Regions from separate parts of the Streptosporangium sp. NPDC004379 genome, predicted to be linked through region 1. Evidence: riboswitches for the same ligand, from Rfam matches in the RefSeq annotation. Region 1 holds a riboswitch; each other region holds the start of a gene.
The links. Region 1 has a riboswitch for cyclic di-AMP ahead of ACFYSC_RS25615 (hypothetical protein). Riboswitches for the same ligand answer to the same signal wherever they lie in the genome.

Region 1 (4,665 bases):
CGACGGCGCGGTCGGCGCGGTCGTCGTCGACTACAACAGCGGCATGGCGCTGGGCGCGCTCGGCGGCTCCAAGGACCTGGACCTCCAGGTGGCCGCGGCGGGCAACACCGAGGTCGTCAAGGCCAAGCTGCGGACGATGGACTCCCTCGGCCTCAAGGACACCATCGAGGACATCCTCATCACGCTCAGCGCGCAGTACCACATCATCCGCCCGGTCACCGGCCGGAGCGGCAAGGGTCTCTTCCTGTACCTGGCGCTGGACCGCAACCGGGGCAACCTGGCGCTGGCCCGGCACACCCTGCGGATGATCGAGGAGAGACTCGAGGTCTGATCCTCCGGTACGGCTCCGCGCACCGGGAGCGCGGGCCGTACCGGAGCTCACCGCTCGGCGGAGGCGGTGAGCTCACCGATCGCGTCGGCGAAGGCCGGCCAGAGCAGGCGCGGCAGGTCGTGGCCCATGCCGGGGAAGGTGACCAGTCTGGCGCCGGGGATCGCGTCCGCCGTGGCGATCCCCCCGGCCACCGGGATGAGCTGGTCGGCCTCGCCGTGCAGTACGAGGGTGGGTACGGTGATCTTCCCGAGCAGCGCCGTACGGTCGCCCGAGGCCAGGATCGCGGCGAGCTGCCGGGCGGTCCCGGCCGGGTCGAGGCCGCGGTCGTAGCTGAGTTCGGTGATCTGGGCGACGCGCTCGCGGTCCATCCGGTATCCGGGGGATCCGAGGATCTCCCAGGTGCTCAGCGCCTGACGGATCGCGGCCTCGCGGTCGGGCGGCGGCGGCGCCATGAGCACCGCCATCGCCGCCTCGGTGGGCGGGGCGACCGCGTGGCCGGGGGTGGACATGATCGAGGTGAGGCTCCGCACCCGGCGCGGATGGCCGATCGCCATCGCCTGGGCGATCATGCCGCCCATCGAGGCGCCGACCACGTGGGCCGATTCCCAGCCGAGCGCGTCGAGCAGCCCGGCGGCGTCGTCGACCATGTCGTCGAGCAGGTAGGGGGCCCGGCCGCCGCCGAGGGCGGGCGCCCCGGCGTCGTTCAGGTGGGTGGACTCGCCGGCGTCGCGGTTGTCGAACCGCACCACGTGGTGCCCGCGGCCGGCGAGCAGCTCGCAGAACTCCTCGTCCCAGTGGATCATCTGGGCGCCGAGACCCATGATCAGCAGAAGCGGCCGGTCGCCGGGAGACCCGAAGGTCTCGTAGGCGATCTCGATGCCGTTGGCCCGGACGCGCGTCGTCATGTCGCTCCCTCTCCCCCGTCCGTCCGCGGGCGGGCCGGGTGGCCGCCCTGACGGTTCCCGCCGCCCGGAGACGACGGACCGGTAACCCGGAACAGAATGTCATTCTGCCCAGGTCGGGGCAAGACATCCCGTGCCGAAGGGCCGGAGAGCGAAAAGCAGGAGCGGACGCCCTGCGCCGGCGTCCGCTCCCGTGTCCAGGAAAGGCTGAGGTGAAGCTCTTCGCTTCCGGCCGTCACGGCCTGACCGGGCCGTCACGGCCCGGTGGAACCCTTATGACCCGGTGAGCCGTCACGGCCCGACGGTGCCGCCCTGGCGCGGGGCGGCGTCGTGACGGTCCGGCGGCGCCGCCGTGACGGTGCGGCGCCGCCGTGACGGTGCGGCGCCGCCGTGACGGTGCGGCGGCGCCGTTCCGGCCGGTTACGGCTTGACGGTGATCTGGACCGGCTTGGCCGGGTCGCCGTCCCGCTTGCCCCAGGCACCGGTGGAGAAGGGGACCGGGTCGTTCTTCTTGCCCGGACCGTCGCCCCACTTGGTGATGACGTAGTCGACCTTGATGTGGCCCATGCCGCCGTTGCCGTCCACGCCGAGGGTGCCGGGGTTGAACGTGCCGCCGGTCAGGTCGGCGAAGGTCTTGGCGTCGAGGTCGATCATGACGCCGCTGCTGGAGGGGACGCCGGGGCCGCGGTCGCCGACGAAGAACTTGGCCTTCTTGCCCTTGTAGATGACGTAGCCCTCGGTGAACAGCGGCCAGCTCGGGCTGGCGATCATGCCCTTCTGCATCGGCTTGCCACTGGCGGGGAGGCCGGTGTCACCGGCGCGGCCGGAGGAGTCGTCCCAGAAGTAGGAGGCCTTGGTCTGGCCCTTCAGCATGACGGTCTTGGTGACCTTCTGCGGCTTGGCGGGGGCGGCCTGCTCTGGCGCGGCGGCCTGCCCGGGAGCGGCCTGCTCGGGAGCGGCCTGCTCGGGAGCGGCCTGCTCGGGAGCGGCGGCGGCCTGGGCGGGGGCGGCCTCGGGGACCGCGGCCGCGACCGGCTCGCTCACCGCGGTGACCCCGGCGCCGGCCGCCGAGGCGGCGGGCGCGTCCCGGTCGACCGAGGGGAGGGCCGAGACGGCGGCGGCGGAGGCGAGGAGCCCGGCGCCGACCAGGCCGGCGACGGCGTATCGGGTCTTGCGGGCGGACGTGCGGGGATCCAGGGAAGGCATGAGGAAACGAACTCTTTCGCGAGGGAACGGGGCAGCCGGACGCCATGCGTGAAGGGAGGCGTCGGCGGGGTCGCGCTCACAGGGAAGAAGAGGCGCAGGGATGGATCAGGTGGCGCTACACGGAGCGCTGGGGGATGCCGCGACCGATCGCGGCGGAAGAACCCAGGGGATGTGAAAGTCTCAGAGGACCGGCAGCGAAATGCGGTATACCGGTACGAAGGTGGCGCGGTCTCCCACTGAGGGATCTCCTCTCCATCTCGTCTACCGGGTTAGCTGACGGGTTCGGGCGGTGGAGTGCCCTACCACCGCGTTCGCGGCGGATTCACCCCGGAAGGTGGGTCCCCGGCTCCCATGCCATGACGGCTTCGGGATTCGACGTCGGCCCGGTCGCCCCCTCGGATGAGGGTGCAGGTCACCTGCCGATGACTAGGACACTACCGGGCAAATCAGACAAAGCAAAGCAGAACCCATGGAATGACCAGAAGATCTACCTTCTATGGCCAAGAAAGGGCACATGATCCGGTTTATCGGCCCCTGAACCGGCGCGGACCAGGGCGTACACGCCGTGGCGAACCACATACGGGTGATTCACCGCCGCCATTTCCCGCGGCCCGCGGTCCCGCCCGGAACCCCGGGAAACGGCCGCCCGCCCCGGTCAGTCCCACCAGAACGACCAGGCGTTCCTGCCCATGATCTGCTCGGCGTAGCCGGCGAGCGTGCCGGCGCTGTAGACGACGCTGTCCGGGCAGAACGTCCAGTGCTCCGCCGCGACGTGCAGGGCGTGCTCCGCCGTCGTGGGGGGCGCCGCGACGCTCAGGTCGAGGGTGTTGAAACCCACGCCCACCAGCCGCGCCCCGAACCGCTCCTCCCAGCTCCGCACCACGGCGGCCAGCGGGACCATCCACTCGTTGTGGTTCAGCGCGCCCTGCCACCCCATGACGGCCAGCGCGTCGGCCCCCCGGTCGACGGCCACCAGGCCCAGAGGGGTCCTGCGCTCGGCGACCAGCCCGGCGTACCAGTCGGCGACCACGTCGGGGTCGGTGGCGAGCCTGCCCGCGGGGGCCGGACCCGGGCACCGCGCGCCGAACGGAGCCAGCAGCTCCAGCTGCTCGGCGTCCGCCCTCTCGGTCCAGTCGGCCCAGACCTCCGCCATGAAGGCGGCGGTGTGATAGTTGTCGATCTCCTCCACCGTGTCCGGGGCGATCTGCCCGGACGACCACGGCTGGACGGAGTCCTCCAGCAGCAACGGCCACAGGCCCGAGCGCGGGTGCTCGGCCCGCAGGCCGGACCACAGCCCGGCGGAGACCGGCTCGTCACTGAGCCAGAACGCCGGACGATAACCGACCATCAGCTGGGAGTAACCGGGGTCGGGCCACACCACGTCGCCTGGAGGCAGCTCGACCGAGAGCGCCCGCCCCTCACCGCCGCCGGCGAACAGCTGGCCCAGCAACGGCGGAAGTTGCTCCCGCTCGCAATCGCTCATCCCTGTCGATCCGATCCTGACCACGGACCAATTTTGGCCTGTCAGGCGGCGGGAGGACAGTTCTCCCCCCAGCGCGGCCGAAAAACACCGCCTTCACGGCCCTCGCGGGGAGGGCCGAGGGGCCGTCGCGGGCTCCGCGAGCTCGCGGACCACCTCGGCGAATCCGCGCACCAGCGGGTCGTCCGCACCCCTGGGCCAGGCCAGGGCCACCCGCAGCGGCTCGACGTCGGTGAGGGGCACCCAGGCCAGGTCGGGGCGGGCGTAGTAGCGGGCCATGCTCGACGGGGCGAAGCAGACGGCGGCGCCCTCGGCCACCTGCTCCAGCATCTCCTCGACGTTGTCGTTGGTCGGCCCCCAGCGCGGGGCGGAACCGTCCGGCCGGGGGTTGACCGCCCACCAGTCCACCCATTCGCGCGGCGCCCGTTCGGTCCACATCAGGGGCTCGCCGGCCACCTCCATGACGGAGACGCCGTCGCGACCGGCGAGCGGGTCGTCGCGGTCGGGCTGGACGTCACCGACACCGCCCGGATCGCCGCCGTGGTCGCCGAGGTCGTCCTCTGGTACGGGCGCGTGGACGTGCTGGTCAACAACGCCGGGCGCGGACTGGTCGGCGCCGTGGAGGAGACCTCGGACCGCGAGCTGCGCGACCTGATGGAACTGCACTTCTTCGGCCCGGCGGCGCTGACGCGGGCCGTGCTGCCGCACATGCGCCGCCAGGGATCGGGTGCGATCGTGCAGATGAG
Region 2 (4,665 bases), on a different contig from region 1:
GATCAGTCGTGACCTGACGGCGGGCGCGCTGGTCGAAGGCGATCCGCTGCAACTGGCCAGGGTGCTGACCAACCTGGTGGACAACGCGCTACGGCACGCCGAACACGAGGTGCAGGTGAAGGTCCGCCCCGACTCCGGGTCGGGACACGCGGTGCTTGAGGTCATCGACGACGGCGGCGGCATCCCGGAGGCCGACCGGGAACGGGTGTTCCAGCGGTTCGTCCGGCTGAAGGAGGGCCGCGAATGCGACGTGAGCGGCAGCGGGCTGGGCCTGCCGATCGCCCGGGAGATCGCCGAGGGCCACGGCGGCACCCTGAGCGTCGCCGACTGCGACCACGGCGCCCGCTTCGTCCTACGCCTCCCCCTCTTGGCCCTGGGAGAAGACCCCGCCCTCAACTCCTCCGAGTCCCCAAAGCCCCAACACGAAGTGTCGCAATAAGCCCGCTCGGGAACGCCGGTGTCCGGGCCCGCCCAGAGACCTTGATGTCCCCCGCCTAGGAACGCCGGTGCCCGGACCCGCTCGGGGGCGCCGGTGTCTGGACTGAGGAGAGAGCGAGCGCAGCGAGTGAACGACGAGGGAAGACACCGGTTACCAGCCCCCGAGCCGCGACGCGCAGCGTCGCCATGAGAACCGCAAGACACCGGATCAAGAGCCCCGAGCCGCGACGCGCAGCGTCGCCATAAAACGGCGGCCGGCGCGCAGCACCCTGGGCGGGACCTCGACGCGCAACCGGGCGCGGCGGCGGGCGGCGGCGTACGCCGGCCCGTCGAGCAGGGAGCGGGCCGGGACCAGGCGTCCCGAGCGGGCCATGCCGACCAGGGTGACCAGGTGGGAGGTCCAGTCGTCCAGCCCGCCGGGGTGGAAGTAGTTGGCGTGGCACCACTCCCCGTCCGGGGCGAGGAAGCGCCCCGCGGCCAGGTCTTCGAGGGTGCCGAGCAGTCCGCTTCCCTCGAAGACGAGGTTGATCGTCTCGGCGCCGACCCCGAAGTCCGACAGCACCAGCAGGGGGACGGAGCAGGCGATCGCCTCCAGCGCGGCGGTCGAGCTGACCGTGACGAACCCCGCCGCGCGGGCGAGGTGGTCGCGCATCGGGCCGGCCTCGAACCGCACCGCGCCGGCGGGGACCGCGTCCCGCCCGGCCAGTTCCTCCCACAGCCGCCGGTAGGGGTGCCGCTCGGCGTGGGTCTGCCGCTCGTCGTCGAGGGCGCGGAGCTTGACCACGACGTCCAGGTCCGGCCGCCGCCCGGCCAGCTCCGCCAGGGACAGCAGGATCCGTTCCCGGTCCTCTCTGCGCCTGGGCACCTTGGCCTGGGCGGCGAACACCACGCGGTCGCGCGGCCCGGCGGGGGGCGGGGCCTGCCCCGCGGGCAGGAACGGCAGCCGGGCCAGGCCGACCGCGCCGCCGCCGCCCAGTCTCCGGCCGAGTTCGGTGAACTCCGCCACCTCCCGGCCGCTGTGCAGGACGAACAGGTCGCAGCCGCTGCGGAACAGCCATGCCTTCTCGGTGGCGGGGACGGAGATGCCGGGCAGCCCGGAGACGAACACCGGCCTGGGCGAGAGGCCGGCGAGCACCTCGCCGACCAGCACGTCGACCACCGGGCCGGTGCAGGCGGCCAGCACCGCGTCGGGCCGCAGCCGTTCGGCCGCCCGGCGCAGCGCCCGCGCCGACAGCACGGGAGGGTCGGCGGCCACCCCGGTGACGGCCGCGCGGATCTGCGCCGGCGAGGGTGCGATGGGGGTACGGATCACCGCGAGCTCCGCCGTACAGCCGCCGGGAAGGCCCGCGAGCAGGTGGGCGGCCCACTTCAGATAGGAATCCGAGTCGGCCACGGCCAGGACCTTCACTTTTTGACTCCGGTGTCGTGAGGAGCGGACATCGACAGGTGTGAGCGGAGGGAGGGCGCCGCCAGGGCGGTCCACCAGTCGTCGGGGACGTCCACCGCCTCCACGGTGACGCCCCGGGGTGCCAGCAGGACACGTAGCGAGGTGACGGCGGTGGACGGCAGGCTGAGCACCCGCTGCCCGGCGTCCAGTCCCCGCAGGGTCATCTCGGCGGGGGCCCCGGCGTCGTAGACGGTGACGCCGGGCTGCGCGCCGATCCGTTCGAGGTCGCCGGGGTCCTCCCGGCGGTGCGGGAAATAGGCCATCGGCCCGGCCGCGCCCACCCCGGCGAGCCAGGTGAGGTAGCGGTCGCGGTGGATCAGGCCGTTGCGCACCAGTGAGGTGCCGAGGACGACCGTGGGCTCCTGCGGCCGGGGCCGGCGCAGTGGCTGCGCGCGCAGCCAGGTGAAGTCGTGGACGACCAGTTCGGCTCCCCTGCCGCGTACGGCGCGCGCCAGGTCGTCCGGGATGGGCATCGCGGTGAAGACCGTCAGCCGGCCCGACCGGGCGGCCGAGCGCAGTCGCAGACCGGCCGCCACGCCGAGGACGGAGCGCGACGGGCCCGCGGTGGCCCGGGCCCGTAGCAGCGGCCTGCCAGGGGGCCCGGCGAGCAGTTCCAGGAGCCTGATCGTGGCCAGCCCGTCGTCGACGACCACGATCCGTCCGGGGAGTGCGGTGAGCCAGCGGGCCTGGACCCGGCCGGAGAAGGCGTCGCCGATCACCCAGGTCATGCCCCGCCGGGGCCTGGGCGGCCCGGGGGCCGGGCCGGCCTGTTCCAGCCCCGGGGGAAGGACGAGGCGGGACAGTTCCCGGCGGGTGGCGGTCAGCGGGCGCGAGCCGGCACGGGGCACCACCCGGACGGGGGCGCCGAGCAGCCCGGCGTGGCAGGCCTCGACCACGCAGAGCAGTTGCAGGGGGGACTCCGCCCAGGCGATGGCCGAAGGCTGTTCCCGCGCGTGGTCCCGCCCCTCCTCCACGCCGGGCGATGACCCGTTCACGATCGCCTCACCGTAACCGTGACGCCTTACGCGGCCGGGAACCGCGGATGAACATCCGAGCACGCGCGCCCGGCGACGTGCCGCCCGGAAAGGCACTGAACAGGTAAAACGATCCCCCTTTAAAAAGATCTACGTTAGGGGGCGCTTCAGCCGGGAAGAATCGTCCGTCGCACCGGGGCGTCGCCGGTCCCGCGGTGCGGAAATCCCTGTGCCGCAAGGGTTTGCGGCTTTTGCGAAAGCCTTTGGCCCGAAGTCGCCGATCTTCGGACCGGGAAGTCGACGATCACCGATATTCGGCGTTTTCCCAAGTCAAGGCAATGCGGGAGCTTGCAATCGGCCTGGAGCAGCACGTACGTTCTACTCGTTCGCGATGAGGACCGAGGTCCACAGACCCATCTCTCGTCGACACATTGCCCGACCGCGCATCATCACGACGGATCACTCCGTCGATGGGCGCGGCCGCCGAATCCGCGGCTCTCGCGGAACCGGGGAACCACTTCATGGGGTGAATCAGCGCGTTCGCGCGCCGTAGGGCACTTCCCAGCCCGAACCCGTCAGCTAACCCGGTAGGCGGCATGGAAGCGACGCAAGGAGCCGAACTCTCCCATGGCCAAGAACCGCCTCACCCCCGGGAAGCACAGCCTGGTCCGCGCCCTCGTGGGCGCGTCCATCGTCCTCGCCGGCGGTGCCGTGACCACCGTTCCCGCCCTCGCCGACAACCACGCCTCCGGCCCGCAGGCCGGGTCGGTCACCGAGAACGCCGCGGCCTCGTCCGAGACCCAGGCCCAGAACCTGCCCAAGGTCAGCGCCCAGCAGGTCCTCGACATCGCCGCCCAGCAGATCGGCGTCTCGGAGAACGCCTACGGCGGCGGCACCAAGTTCCATGCCTGGTACCTCGCCAGCGAGCGCGCGAAGGAGACCGTCGCCCGCGACGGCGGCAGGATCCAGGACTACGCCAACGCCCCCTGGTGCGCGATGTTCGTCTCCTGGGTCGGCGAGCAGGCCGGCATCCGGCCCACCATGGGCTGGGACGCCTACACCGTCAGCTACGCCAAGTGGTTCGCCGACAACGGACGCTGGGGTCAGACCCCGAAGCCCGGCGCCGTGGTCTTCTTCGACTGGGGCGGCAGCAAGGACATCGACGCCATCGACCACGTGGGTCTCGTCAAGAAGGACAACGGCGACGGCACGATCACCACGATCGAGGGCAACACCGGCAACGGCAAGGTCGAGGAGCGTGTCCGGCCGGTCGCCCAGGTCGACGGCTACGGATACCCGGTCTACAACGGCTGACGGACGACTCCGGTCTTCCGTTCCCCTCTCCCCTTCCCCTCGTCCGCTCCCGTCCCTCCGGGAGCGGCGAGGACCGGCGGCGGAGACCGGCGGACTACGGCCGACGGACGGCGACCCGGCACGACCGGGTCGCCGTTTCGGCTTTCCGGCCGGGACCTTATCGCCGCGAGGAAGGTCCGGACGATCCCTGATGCACTGGATGATCCCGGTTGGTGAGCGTTCGCCGCGTCGTGTCATGTTGGGGTGGGAGCGCTCCCAAGCGCCCGATCGCACAGTTTGTCACCTTAACGACTGTTCGCCGAGCTGAAACACCCGCGATGTAACGGTTACGTTTCGGCATATTGACGCGCCGGTTGCCCATCGTCCAGTCTTCGTGGGAGCGCTCCCAAAAGCTGCCCGCGCGCAACCCATCGCCGATCGCGTTCGTCGGGGGCCGGTTCGCGATGTCACCTCCCAATCGATTCGGGCGACCACCTGAGAGGGGTCCGGAAT
Region 3 (4,665 bases), 230 kb from region 1:
TCCACCGGGCCGTGGCAGGGCCTCATCGAGAACGCCCGCGACGCGGCGATGGAGGAGGTCCGCCCCGGCGACGAGGACCGGGTCTTCTACCGCAAGCCCTGGTGGCAGAAGGTCATCGTCATGTCGGGCGGCCCGGCGATGAACTTCGTGCTGGCGTTCGTGCTGTTCGCCGTCGTGATGATGGGCTTCGGCGTCGCCGTCCAGAAGAACCAGATCTCCTCGGTCCCGCAGTGCGTCAAGACCTCCGCCGAGATCGCGAAGAACCCCGGGGCCGGGTGCGCCGCGACCGACAGGCCCAGCCCGGCCGCCGCGGCGGGGCTGCGCGCCGGTGACGTCCTGGTGTCGGTGGCGGGCAGGCCCGTCGCGAGCTGGGACGCCGCGACGCGGGCCATCCGCTCCCACGGCGCCGGCCCGCTGGCGATCGGCATCGAGCGGGACGGCCGGCCGATGACCGTGACCGCGAACCTCATCGCCCAGGACCGCGAGTCGCTGGACGAGCCCGGGAAGATCGACAAGGGCGTCGGTTACCTCGGGGTCAGCCCGGTGGTCGTCACCGAGCGGCAGAGCCTCGGCGCGGTCGCCTCCCACATGTGGGACACCACCTCGCTGACGGCGGGCGCGCTGCTGCGCTTCCCGGAGAAGATGGTCGGCGTCTGGAACGCCGCCTTCTCCGGCCAGGAGCGCGACAAGAACGGCCCGGTGGGCATCGTCGGCGTCGGCCGCATGGGCGGGGAGATCGTGGCCTCCTCGGCTCCGCTGGAGAGCAAGGTCGTCATCTTCATCAACCTGCTGGCCGTCTTCAACCTGGCGATCGGCATGTTCAACCTGATCCCGCTGCTCCCGCTGGACGGCGGCCACATCGCCGGCGGGCTGTGGGAGGGCCTGAAGCGGGGCTTCGCCCGTGTGACGCGCCGTCCCGCCCCCTCCCACGTGGACATCGCCAAGGCGCTCCCGCTCACCTACGCCATCGCCCTGGTGATGATCGTCATGGCCGGCCTGCTGGCGTACGCCGACGTCTTCAACCCGATCCGCCTGCTGGGTTGATCTTTCGTGACCATCCGTCCCGTACGGCGCGCCGCGGGCGGGCCGTACCCGCCGTAGGGGTACGCCGTGAACGACCGGACGCCGGGAGCGGCGATCGACGTGGCGCTGTTCCGGCTGCGCCGGATCTGGGCCCGGCCGCTGCGTGCCCGCCGGGCGGGTGAGCCGCCCCGGCCGGTGCAGATGTCGAACGTGATGGTCGTGCACGCGGTGCACAAGCTGAGCCTGGACGTCCCCGAGGTGACCGTGGGCGCCGTCGCCGAGCAGCTCGACGTGGACCCGTCCACCGCCAGCAGGCTCGTCAACGACGCGATCGGCGCGGGTCTGGTGGCACGGGAGGAGTCGGCGGTGGACGCCCGGCGGGCCCGCCTCGTGCTGAGCGAGCGTGGCCGCCGGGTGCTGGAGGTGGTCGTCCGCTACCGGCGGACCTACCTGGACGGCCTGATCGCCGACTGGACGGAGGCCGACCGCGAGGCGTTCGCCCGGCTGCTCGCCCGTTTCGCGGAGGCGGCCGTCGCCCGCCCGGCCGACCTGGCCGGCCTGGACCGGATGGTCGCCGAGGCGGCGGGGACGACGGACGTCGCCGTCACCCGCCCGTGACGCCGCCGATCCCGCCGGGTCCGTCGGTACTCCGGGAAACGTCCGGCCGGGTCCGTCAGTACATCGAGATGTGGACGTGGTCGAAGTGGTTGGCGGTGACGCCGCCGCGGTCGGACATGGCGCGCCAGCCGGTGCCGCTGTTGATCCGCTGACGCCAGATCACGTACTTCACCCCGAGTCGGGTCCTGTTCTTGAGGGCCCAGGCGGCGATCTCGTCGCCGAGCCCGACATGGCCCGCCGTGGGCGTCGATCCGCCGGTGCTCATCATGAAGTCGCAGGCCCGGCCCAGCGGGTGCTCGCCGCCGTCGTTCTCCGAGCGGTAGCAGCCGACCTCGTGGGGGAGGGTGAACCGCTTCCCGACCGCCTCGCGCATGATCCGGGTACGGTCGGTGATGTTGTCGGAGCCGGTGGGCAGCTGGGGCGCCCAGCTGCCGTCGGTGCGACGGCCCGAGCCCACGGGGACGAGCGCGTCGAGCTTCCGCCTGATGTCCGCGATGGCCTTCTCGGCGTCGCGGCGCCGGGCGGCCACGGCGTCACCCTCCTCGGCGATCCGGCCGGTGAGCCGGGCGGCCTCCTCGGCCGCCCGGCCGCGCAGGTCCCGGCTCTGGGCGAAGGTCCGGAGGTGGGCGCCCTGCTGGGCGGCGAGCTGGGCGGTGACCGCCGCGCCGTCCATCCGGGGGGCGGTCAGCAGGGAGGGCAGGTCGCTCCCGCCCCCCTGCTGACCGCCCTGGTACTGGAGGCTGGCGATGCCGGCGACCTGCTTCCTGGCCTCCGCGTAGGCGCGTTCGGCCTCGGCAAGGGCGGCCCTGGCCCGGCTCTCGGCCTGCCGGGCCTCGCGCAGCGACTCCCGTTTGGCCGCGTAGTCCTCGATGAGCCCGTCGACCTTCTCGGTGAGCTTCGCCAGGTCGGCGCGCAGTTCGGACTCGGACGGCTTGGGGTCGGCGCCGGCGGGCCCGCCGGCGAGGACGAACACCAGGGCCGAGACCGCGGAGACGGTCATGGCCGCACGGCGACGGGACGTGGGGGACGGGGCCGCCACGGCTCTCCTCTCCTACCGCCTACCGGGTTAGCTGACGGGTTCGGGCGGGAGAGAGCCCTTCCACCGAAGTGGATTCACCCCGGGTGCGGTGGTTCCCCGGCTCCCGGGCGACGCACCCGGAATTAGGCATATCGGACATTAAGTCCAATGGGTGAGGATAGTAATGGTAAACGGACGGTCACGCGACCCCGTCCCGTGACCGTCCGCCGGTCATTCCCCGACCAGGGACCGCAGGCGGCGGGCCGTGTCCTCCGGCAGCACGTCGTTGACGAAGGCGCCCATCGCGGACTCCGACCCGGCCAGATACTTCAGCTTGTCGGGCGCCCGGCGGATGCTGAACACCTCCAGGTGGGCGTACGACAGATCCCGGCCGGTGTGCACCGGCGCCTGGTGCCAGGCCGCCACGTACGGCAGGGGCACACCGAAGAACCCGTCCAGGGCGCGCAGGACCCGGGTGTACAGGGGGCCGAACGCCGCCCGCTCGGCGGCCTCCAGCGACCCCAGGCCGGGAACCCGGCGATGGGGGTAGAGGTGGACCTCGACCGGCCAGCGCGCCGCGGCCGGCACGAACGCCGTCCAGTGCTCGTTGGCGGCGACCACGCGGACGCCCGCCTCCCGCTCGGCGGCGAGCACGTCGGCGAACAGGTTGCCGCCGGTCCGCCTCCGGTGCCGCTCGGCCGCCTCCAGGGACAGCCGGGTCCGGGGGGTCACGTAGGGGTAGGCGTAGATCTGCCCGTGCGGGTGGGCCAGGGTGATGCCGATCTCGGGGCCCCGGTTCTCGAAGCAGAAGACCTGCTCCACCCCGGGCAGCGCCGACAGCTCCGCCGTACGGTCGATCCACGCCTCCATGACCAGATCGACCTGCTCGGGGGACAGCCGCGAGAAGGAGGAGCCGTGGTCGGAGGTGAAGCACACCACCTCGCACCGCCCGGTCCCCGGGCGGACCTCGCTCAGCCCGCCGACCGGAACGGCGTCGACCGGCTGGCCGGAGAAGGACGGGAAGCGGTTCTCGAAGACCACGACGTCGTAGTCGGATGAGGGGATCTCGGTGAGCCGGCCGGGGGCCGAGGGGCACAGCGGGCACTCGTCGGCCGGGGGCAGGAACGTGCGGCTCTGGCGGTGCCCGGCCACCGCGATCCACTCCTCGGTGAGAGGGTCGTAGCGCAGCTCGGAGGCCGGGGGGCGGGGCGGCAGGTCGCGCAGGTCGGCCGCGCTCCGGTCGGCGTCGTCCCGCCGGTCGAAGTAGAGCAGTTCGCGGCCGTCGGCCAGGTGGGTGATCGTGCGTTTCATGAGCTCACCGTCTCGTTCCGCTGGTGGGGGTCGGTGATGATCAGTTCGCCCACCTGGGACGCCAGCTCCTCGCGGGCCTCCTCCGGCAGGCCGGAGTCGCTGACCACGACGTGCGCCTCGGCCAGTCCGGCGATCGTGCTGATGCCGACCGTGTCCCACTTGGTGTGGTCGGCCGGCACCACCAGCCGGTGCGCCGAGGCGACCAGCTCGCGGTCGGTCTCGGCCTCCAGCAGGTTGGGCGTGGTGAACCCGGCGCGCACGCTCATCCCGTGCACGCCGAGGAAGAGGGTGTCCACGTGCAGCCCGCGGATCGCCGCGACCGCGACCGGGCCGACCAGCGCGTCGGAGGGCGTGCGGACGCCGCCGGTCAGCACGACGGTGCGGTCGGCGCGGGGGGAGCGGTGGAAGACGTCGGCGACCCCGATCGAGTTGGTGATCACCGTCAGGTCGGGCACGTCGGTCAGGAAGCGGGCGAGCGTCCAGGTGGTGGTCCCGGCGGAGAGCGCCACGGCCGTGCCCGGCCGTACCAGCCGGGCCGCCCGCCGGGCGATCGCCTCCTTCTCCGGCTGCTGGCGCGCCGACTTGGCGGCGAACCCCGGTTCCTCGGTGGAGCCGGGCCCGGCGACGGTGGCGCCGCCGTGGACCTTCGCCACCAGCCCGCGCTCGGCCAGCACCTCCAGGTCCCGGCGGATCGT

Region 2: another riboswitch for cyclic di-AMP. It lies ahead of ACFYSC_RS19120 (CHAP domain-containing protein); the one in region 1 lies ahead of ACFYSC_RS25615 (hypothetical protein).
Region 3: another riboswitch for cyclic di-AMP. It lies ahead of ACFYSC_RS24595 (hypothetical protein); the one in region 1 lies ahead of ACFYSC_RS25615 (hypothetical protein).

The regions. Positions count from the first base shown of each region.
Region 1 is NZ_JBIAMC010000012.1:247,634-252,298, forward strand. Features, by position in the region: gene ACFYSC_RS25605 (hypothetical protein) at 1-331, shown strand, start outside; gene ACFYSC_RS25610 (alpha/beta fold hydrolase) at 379-1,236, opposite strand; gene ACFYSC_RS25615 (hypothetical protein) at 1,654-2,439, opposite strand; cyclic di-AMP (ydaO/yuaA leader) riboswitch at 2,683-2,827, opposite strand; gene ACFYSC_RS25620 (DUF4253 domain-containing protein) at 3,095-3,922, opposite strand; gene ACFYSC_RS25625 (LysR substrate-binding domain-containing protein) at 4,016-4,375, opposite strand; gene ACFYSC_RS25630 (SDR family NAD(P)-dependent oxidoreductase) at 4,460-4,665, shown strand, end outside.
Region 2 is NZ_JBIAMC010000008.1:105,995-110,659, reverse strand. Features, by position in the region: gene ACFYSC_RS19135 (sensor histidine kinase) at 1-439, shown strand, start outside; gene ACFYSC_RS19130 (DUF6716 putative glycosyltransferase) at 647-1,831, opposite strand; gene ACFYSC_RS19125 (hypothetical protein) at 1,843-2,880, opposite strand; cyclic di-AMP (ydaO/yuaA leader) riboswitch at 3,331-3,468, shown strand; gene ACFYSC_RS19120 (CHAP domain-containing protein) at 3,487-4,173, shown strand; gene ACFYSC_RS19115 (ABC transporter substrate-binding protein) at 4,664-4,665, shown strand, end outside.
Region 3 is NZ_JBIAMC010000012.1:12,956-17,620, reverse strand. Features, by position in the region: gene ACFYSC_RS24605 (site-2 protease family protein) at 1-1,044, shown strand, start outside; gene ACFYSC_RS24600 (MarR family winged helix-turn-helix transcriptional regulator) at 1,111-1,641, shown strand; gene ACFYSC_RS24595 (hypothetical protein) at 1,697-2,641, opposite strand; cyclic di-AMP (ydaO/yuaA leader) riboswitch at 2,683-2,819, opposite strand; gene galT (galactose-1-phosphate uridylyltransferase) at 2,891-3,970, opposite strand; gene ACFYSC_RS24585 (DeoR/GlpR family DNA-binding transcription regulator) at 3,967-4,665, opposite strand, start outside.